One region of the Ellagibacter sp. genome, then DNA from elsewhere that is predicted to be linked to it. Evidence: predicted binding sites of a transcription regulator. Region 1 holds the regulator's gene; the other holds the start of a gene.
The links. Region 1 encodes LexA, which represses DNA repair genes until DNA is damaged. Its sites were predicted from a motif close to CNAACANNTGTTNG; they were not measured.
Positions count from the first base shown of each region.

Region 2: a site for LexA is predicted at 2,249-2,262, ahead of ACMRQN_RS07730 (tryptophan transporter). Genes of this name have one in related genera too.

Region 1 covers NZ_DBFSAP010000036.1:35,825-39,302, reverse strand. Annotated here, with positions in the region: gene dapF (diaminopimelate epimerase) at 1-438, shown strand, start outside; gene hflX (GTPase HflX) at 441-1,781, shown strand; gene lexA (transcriptional repressor LexA) at 1,741-2,391, opposite strand; gene ACMRQN_RS04635 (hypothetical protein) at 2,507-2,845, shown strand; gene nrdR (transcriptional regulator NrdR) at 2,963-3,409, shown strand; gene dut (dUTP diphosphatase) at 3,413-3,478, shown strand, end outside.
Region 2 covers NZ_DBFSAP010000050.1:16,006-19,483, reverse strand. Annotated here, with positions in the region: gene ACMRQN_RS07740 (energy-coupling factor ABC transporter ATP-binding protein) at 1-501, opposite strand, end outside; gene ACMRQN_RS07735 (energy-coupling factor ABC transporter ATP-binding protein) at 498-1,355, opposite strand; gene ACMRQN_RS07730 (tryptophan transporter) at 1,441-2,028, opposite strand; gene ACMRQN_RS07725 (polysaccharide deacetylase family protein) at 2,945-3,478, shown strand, end outside.

The DNA of each region.
Region 1 (3,478 bases):
TCGCCCTGGGGGCCGTTCGCTTTCACCTGCGTCTCAATGGGCAACCCTCATGCGATCACCTTCATCAACGACTTCAACGCACTGCCGAAAGACCTGTTCACTTCTGAGGAAAGGTCACTTGCGACGCTCGACCTTGAGAAAATCGGGGCATTCTACGAGTCGAACCCCGTATTCCCCGAGAAGGCCAATATCGAGTTTGCCCACATCGGAGAGGCGGGAATCGAGATGCGCGTGTACGAGCGCGGCTGCGGCGAGACTCTTGCGTGCGGCACGGGCGCATGCGCAACCTGCGTCGCTGCTGCGTTGACCGAACGCACCGGACGCGAAAACGACCTCATCCTCCGCGGTGGCGTGCTCCACATCCTTTGGGCCGAGGACGACCATGTCATGATGACGGGACCTGCCGCCGAGGCGTTCGAGGGAACGGTAGTCCTGTAAGCATGGAGCAGTTCGCCACGGTGCTCACCAAGGGAGCGCAAACGACGTTTGAGGAACAGCGGGAACGAGCAATCCTCGTCGGGGTTGATCGTCCGAACCAGAAGTGGTCCCTCGACTCTTCGCTCGCCGAACTTGAGCGCCTCGCCGACACTGCGGGAGCTGACACCGTCGCGAAGACGACGCAGAAGCTCGAATCACCCAATCCTCGAACGTTCGTCGGAACAGGCAAAGCGGAAGAGATTGCCCAGCTTGCTCGCTCATATGCGGCGGACCTGGTCATATTCGACGATGAGCTCATCCCGTCGCAACAATCTAACCTCGAAAAGACCGTCGATAAGAGCGTCAAGATCATCGATCGCACGGCGCTCATCCTTGACATCTTCGCGCTCCATGCCGCCTCGAAAGAGGGCAGGTTGCAGGTGCGCCTCGCACAGAACCAATATCTCTACCCCCGCCTTCGCGGCATGTGGGCGCATCTCGCCTCGAATCGCATGGGGGGCGGTGTCGGATCGCGCTTCGGCGAAGGCGAAAGCCAGCTCGAAGTCGACCGAAGGATGGTACGCAAGCGAATCACCTCCATCAAGCGCGAGCTCGCTCACTTAGCTGACGTTCGGTCGCTGCAGCGCGAGGAACGATATTCGAGCGGCATGTTCCGCGTTGCTCTGGCCGGATACACCAATGCAGGTAAATCAAGTTTGATCAACCGCCTCTGCGACGCCGATGTCCTCAGCTATGACAAGCTCTTTGCAACCCTCGACTCCACGACAAGGAAGTTCGAGCTGCCCGAAGGGCGTGAAATAACCGTCACCGACACCGTTGGGTTCATTCAAAAACTGCCGACGACCTTGATTGAGGCATTCAAGTCGACACTCGATGAAATCACGGGAGCGCATTTGATTCTGCACGTAGTTGATGCTTCCTCAAGCGAACGAGAGGGCCAACGCGATGCCGTCGACGAGACGCTCGAGCAAATCGGCGCTCAATCGATCCCTCGAATCGAGGTATTCAACAAGTGCGATCTGCTAAGCGACGAAGACATTAGCGCTCTCAAGTCCCGTTACCCGCAGTCGATTGCGATATCCGCTGCAACAGGAGAGGGGATTGAGGAGCTCGTCAAACGAATCGCGCAAGCCGCTTCAGCTGCCGATACGCATATGAGCGTCCTCATTCCCTATGCAAAGGGGGCTCTTGTTGCAAAGGCTCATGAGCGCTGCCATATCGTGAGCGAAACCCACGAAGAGCAGGGGACCGCCATCACAATGTTCGTCCCCCGAAGCTATGTCAACGCCTTTCAGCCCTACCTTACAAACGACGGAACACCGCAACTACCTTGCCCGCGATAGAGCAATTCGTGGTGATAATCGGATCCATGGAGGAGTTCTCCGGCTGAAGCCGGATATGGTCTTTCTCCTTGTAGAAGCGCTTCACGGTTGCCCCATCGTCGATGATAGCGACAACGATATCGCCGTTATTGGCAACTGGCTGCTCCTTAACGACCACATAATCGCCGTCGTTGATACCTGCCTCGATCATTGATTCGCCGCGCACGGACAAGAGGAACGAGGGGGCATCGCCGACAATGTCGGTCGGAAGGGAAATCGTGTCGGTAATATTCTCTTCAGCAAGAATTGGCACGCCTGCAGCGACATCGCCCACAAGAGGCACGTTCACGATTTTACTAAAGCTCGGCTGAACGACATCTGGAACGGAGCTCGCCTGTACCGATGAGCCCTCAAGAGGGTAGGTAAGCGAAATTGATCGAGATTTTAAAGGGTCTCGTTTGATAAGGCCCTTTTCTTCGAGAGCCTTCAGGTGGACATGGACGGTGGAAGGGGAGGAAAGCCCCAGAGCATGGCATACCTCACGAACCGTCGGCCCGTAGCCCTTTTCCCGAATGCAATCCTCAATGCAATCGAGAACAGCTTGTTGACGCTTCGTCACTTTGGTGGCCATAGTGCGTCCTTTCAATAAATCGAACAAATGTTTGAAATAATTATTGACGTGAACCTTTGTTCGATTTATTATAAACGCGAACAAAGGTTCTACGCAAGGGCAAGGAGGCACAAAGATGGGAAATTTCGAAATGAGGTACCCCGTACACGGATCAGCCGCGCTGAAGCCCAGTTCAGCAGAGCAATCGCAATCTGCGACCATCATCGAGTTCCCAGCTATTGCGCAAAACGAGTTCGATTGGGAGTCTTTCGAACAGAACAGCACGGCGGCACAGCCTTCAGACTTCTCCCAACTCAAAGCGCTCTTCACCACGCCACTCGATGATCGCAAGATGGTGCGAAGCCTCAAAGAAGGAACCTTGCGCGGCATCTCCCACAGCGATATGAAGCCATCACACGTAATCGCATGCGGCGTCGCAATGACAATCGCTTCGTTTATCCTGTTTTTCCTGTAAGAAACCTTTTGGTGGTATCCGCATCTTCAATTGTGCGGACATCCTGATCAAAGCCGTAAGGGACAATCCATACGGTATGATACCTTTAACAGAAGTAAAGTTTAAAGGAGCATGCGCATGCGTTGTCCCTCCTGCGGCTACCTTGAATCAAAAGTCGTAGACTCACGCCCATCCGAAGACGGAACATCGATTAGAAGGCGCCGAGAGTGCCTGAAATGCCAACGCCGATTCACCACATACGAGCGCTTAGGCGATAACCCGCTTGTCATCGTTAAAGTCGATGGTTCGTCCGAAGCTTACGATCGCAACAAGCTGTTCAGGGGCCTGCTTATCGCATGCGCCAAGCGGCCGATTTCGAAAGAGCAGGTCGACGACTTGATCGACAGCATCGAAACAGAGCTTCGCAATACCTCACGCACCGAAATAAGATCGAAAGAACTTGGCGATATGGCGCTGAAGCGCCTTGCAAAGCTCGACGATGTCGCCTATGTCAGGTTCGCGAGCGTATACAAAGACTTTCAAAACATTGAAGAATTCGCTGAAGCACTTGAGGAGTTGCGATAAATCATGCCAGAACAGTTACTCGTTCCTATAAAACGGCTTGATGAAACCTTGGAGGTTCCCCGTTACGCA
Region 2 (3,478 bases), on a different contig from region 1:
GCGGAAATCGAGGCCCGTCGTAGGCTCGTCGAGCACGACGATGGGCGGCTCGAGCACGACGATCGACGCGAGCGCCAAAAGCTGGCGCGTCCCGCGATTCAAGAGGAAGGGCTCGGCATCGCCGTCGAACCCGAAGCGCTCGATCATCGCATCGACCTTCGCCTCAGCTTCGGCGCCCGCGCGGCCTTGAGCGGAAAAGCCGAACAGCAGTTCCTCGCGCACCGTCTTGCAGCAAATCTGCCGATCAGGATTTTGAAACAGGAAGCCCACCTTCGAGGCAAGCTCGCTCGTCCTCAGCTGCGAGGTTGGCACCCCGTCGATCAAAACCTCGCCCGACGTCGGCTTCAAAAGGCCGTTGATCAGGCGCATCGTAGTGGATTTCCCCGCGCCGTTCGTTCCAACGAAGGCGACGAAATCCCCGTCGCCCACCGTGAAGCTCACATCCCGCAAGATGGCAAGCTCACCATCATATGAGGCGTTCACCTGGCGAAACTCAATCATGCGCAAGCCTCCTTCCCAGAAAGCAGCCCCTCGCACGCGCAAACGGCGCCCTCGACGGTGCACACCGCCGGCCCGCACACCAGTCCGCGCGCACACAGCCTGTTGACAAGGCTCGTCGAGCGCGGGCAGTTCACCCCAATCTCGAGAAGCTCGTCGGAATGTTCGAGCACCTCACGGGGAGTGCCGCAGAAGCGAATCTCTCCCTCGTCGACGATAACGAGCGCGTCGGCGTACTCGGAGAGCAAGGCGATTTTCTGCTCGACCACGATAACGGTTGTCCCATGTTCGACCGAGTAGCGCTTGAGCAGGTCGAACACGGCAACCGACGACGCGGGGTCGAGCTCTGCCGTCGGCTCGTCGAGCACGAGCACGCGCGGCTTCAGGGCGAGCACCGACGCGACCGCAACCTTCTGTTTCTGACCGCCCGACAGCTCGGCGATGCTCCGATCGCGCAACTCGGCGATGCCCATTGCCGCAAGCGCCTCGTCGACCCGCGCGGGGATCTCGGTCTTAGGCACGCCGAAGTTCTCCAGGCCGTAGAGCACCTCGTCTTCGACCACCGACGACACCATCTGCGAGTCGATGTCCTGGCACACGCTTCCGACCAGGCGGCTTATGTCCGTGAGCGACGCCTCGCACGTGTCGAGCCCGTCGACGCGGACGCTGCCGTAGAAATCGCCCGGGTAGCAATGCGGGATGATGCCGTTGATTGCGTAGGTGAGCGTCGACTTCCCACTGCCCGCGGCGCCCGTGACGCCGACGAACGCGCCGTCGGGGATGGAAAGGTCGATCCCCTTGAGGATGGGGCCTGCCCCCTCCCGATAGCGAAACGATAACTGCGAGATTTCAATCATGGGATGTCCTTTGTGGTAAGAGACCTTCGGGCAATTGGGGGTCGCACGTCGAGCGAGCAGGCTTCCGTCAGACAGACGGGGTGGTTTAGCGCTTCAGAACCGCGCGCAGAACCGGGGTGAGGATTGCGGCGAGCACCGCGTTCATCGTCGCGGTTCCAAGCACCATGACGGCGTACACCCCGAAGACGGCAAGCGGGTCGAGGTGCGCAACAGCGACTCCGACGATCATCGCGAAGGTATAGCCCGAGAAAACGGTGGAGATGAAGGTGATGATAATCGGGAAGACAACGTTTTGGCAGGTCTTGCTGTCGCGCGCCGCCTTGGCAAGCACGGTGACGAGAATGCCGCACACAAGCGCACCGACCATTTCCGACGCGATGTTCACCAATGGTGTCGCATTCAGCATCGGGATTTGGCTCACCACGCCGACGAGCAGGCCGATGACGACCGATTGGTAGATTTTCGGCCGCGTGAGGATGATAGCCAGGCAGTACATGGCAATCATGAAGTTCGGCTTCATGCCGGCGAAGTTGAGAAAGCTCGAAACGGTGAGCTTCAGCACGGCGCCCGCGGCGATAAGCACAGCGACTAAGATAAGGTCCCGAACGGATAGACCGTCTTTCTTCTGGTCGGTGGCGATAGTGCGCTTCGCTGCTGCAATGTTCTCGGTCATGATTCCTCATTCCTTTCTTAGCGGTTTTCCGCCTGTCTTCGTCCGTCCCCGGACTTTTCGGTTTGCCGGCTTGGACGCGAATGAGGAATCGCCCGGGAATCATCTCAGGTGGCAATCTGTCCGCAAAATAAAAAAATCTGTCCTTTGAGATAAAGGACAGATTCGAAATCTGCGGTGCCACCTTTATTGATTTCCCATAGGAAACCCTCTCACGAACATGCCAACACATGTTCTGCCCTTAACGCAGGCTCACGGTCCAGATACTCAGCTGCTTCCCTTGCGGGCTTACAACCTTTCCCCTTTCCCTCGGCGATCCATTTACCGCTCAGCATCTCTACGGGACTTCCAGCAACGCCCGCTCTCTGTAAGCGCTTTAACGGCTTGATCTTCGCCTCATCGGTTTCAACGTATTAAGTTGTGAGTCGCACTTTAGCAGAGCGTAGCGACATGTCAAGAATTATTTTTGAATATTTCGGAAATGGAGTGCCGCGCGGCATAACCCAGCGCGAATGCGTATAATCGTTTCCAGGTGCGGAAATTTGCGTGTCCGTCCGCACTTCAGTTACATAAGGAGCACTTTTACGCCATGACGGATCAATTTAGCCGAGACCATTATCGGGACAGTCGGCAGCCTGGGGAAAATTCATCGAGAAGGCGAATAGACGCAAGCCCGAATCGTCGTACCGTTGGAAACGATGCCCAGCACGCCTCTTCGAGCAGGCGCCCCGCTGGCACCCGACCGCAAACAGGCGCCCATCAACAGGGTGCCCCCAGACCCCGAAGCGCATCGCAGGCAGGGCGCGAGCCCGCGCCGCATCGCGCCCCCTCGCAGAACTCTCGCCAGCACATGCGCCAGGGTGCGCCTTCGCGCAATCATGCCAGCTCATCGGCGAATCGACCCACTGCTCAGGGGAACGTGCGACCCGCGTCGTACAATCGCTCTCGCGCGCAGGCGAACCGAAACAACCCGGCCAACGCCGCCGTCTACAACGATTACTCCCGCTACACCGAGCGCCGCTCGAAGCGCCCCGGTCCTGTTGCCATCGGCGTTATGGCGGTGCTCGTCATCGCCATCGTCCTCGGCGTGTTCTTCGTTTTGAACCCGCCCACTTTCGACATCACCGTAAACGGAGCGAAACACACCGTCTCCAACGGAACGACGATTGACAAGCTTATCGACGACGGACTTGCCTCCCCGACGGCGGGCAACCTGCTCGCCGTTGACTCGAGCGTCATCACCGAGGGCGGCGGCGACCGCTTCGCCGCGACCATCAACGGGAACGCCACCAACGACGGCTCGAAGAAGGTCAGGAAGGGAGACGCCGTCGATATCCAAAACGGCGCCGACGTCACGGAGGACTACGATTCGTCCACCGAGGAGATTCCTTACGAACGCGTCGAGGACAATAATTATTGGAACGGCTCACTGCATGTGTACATCGACGGCCAA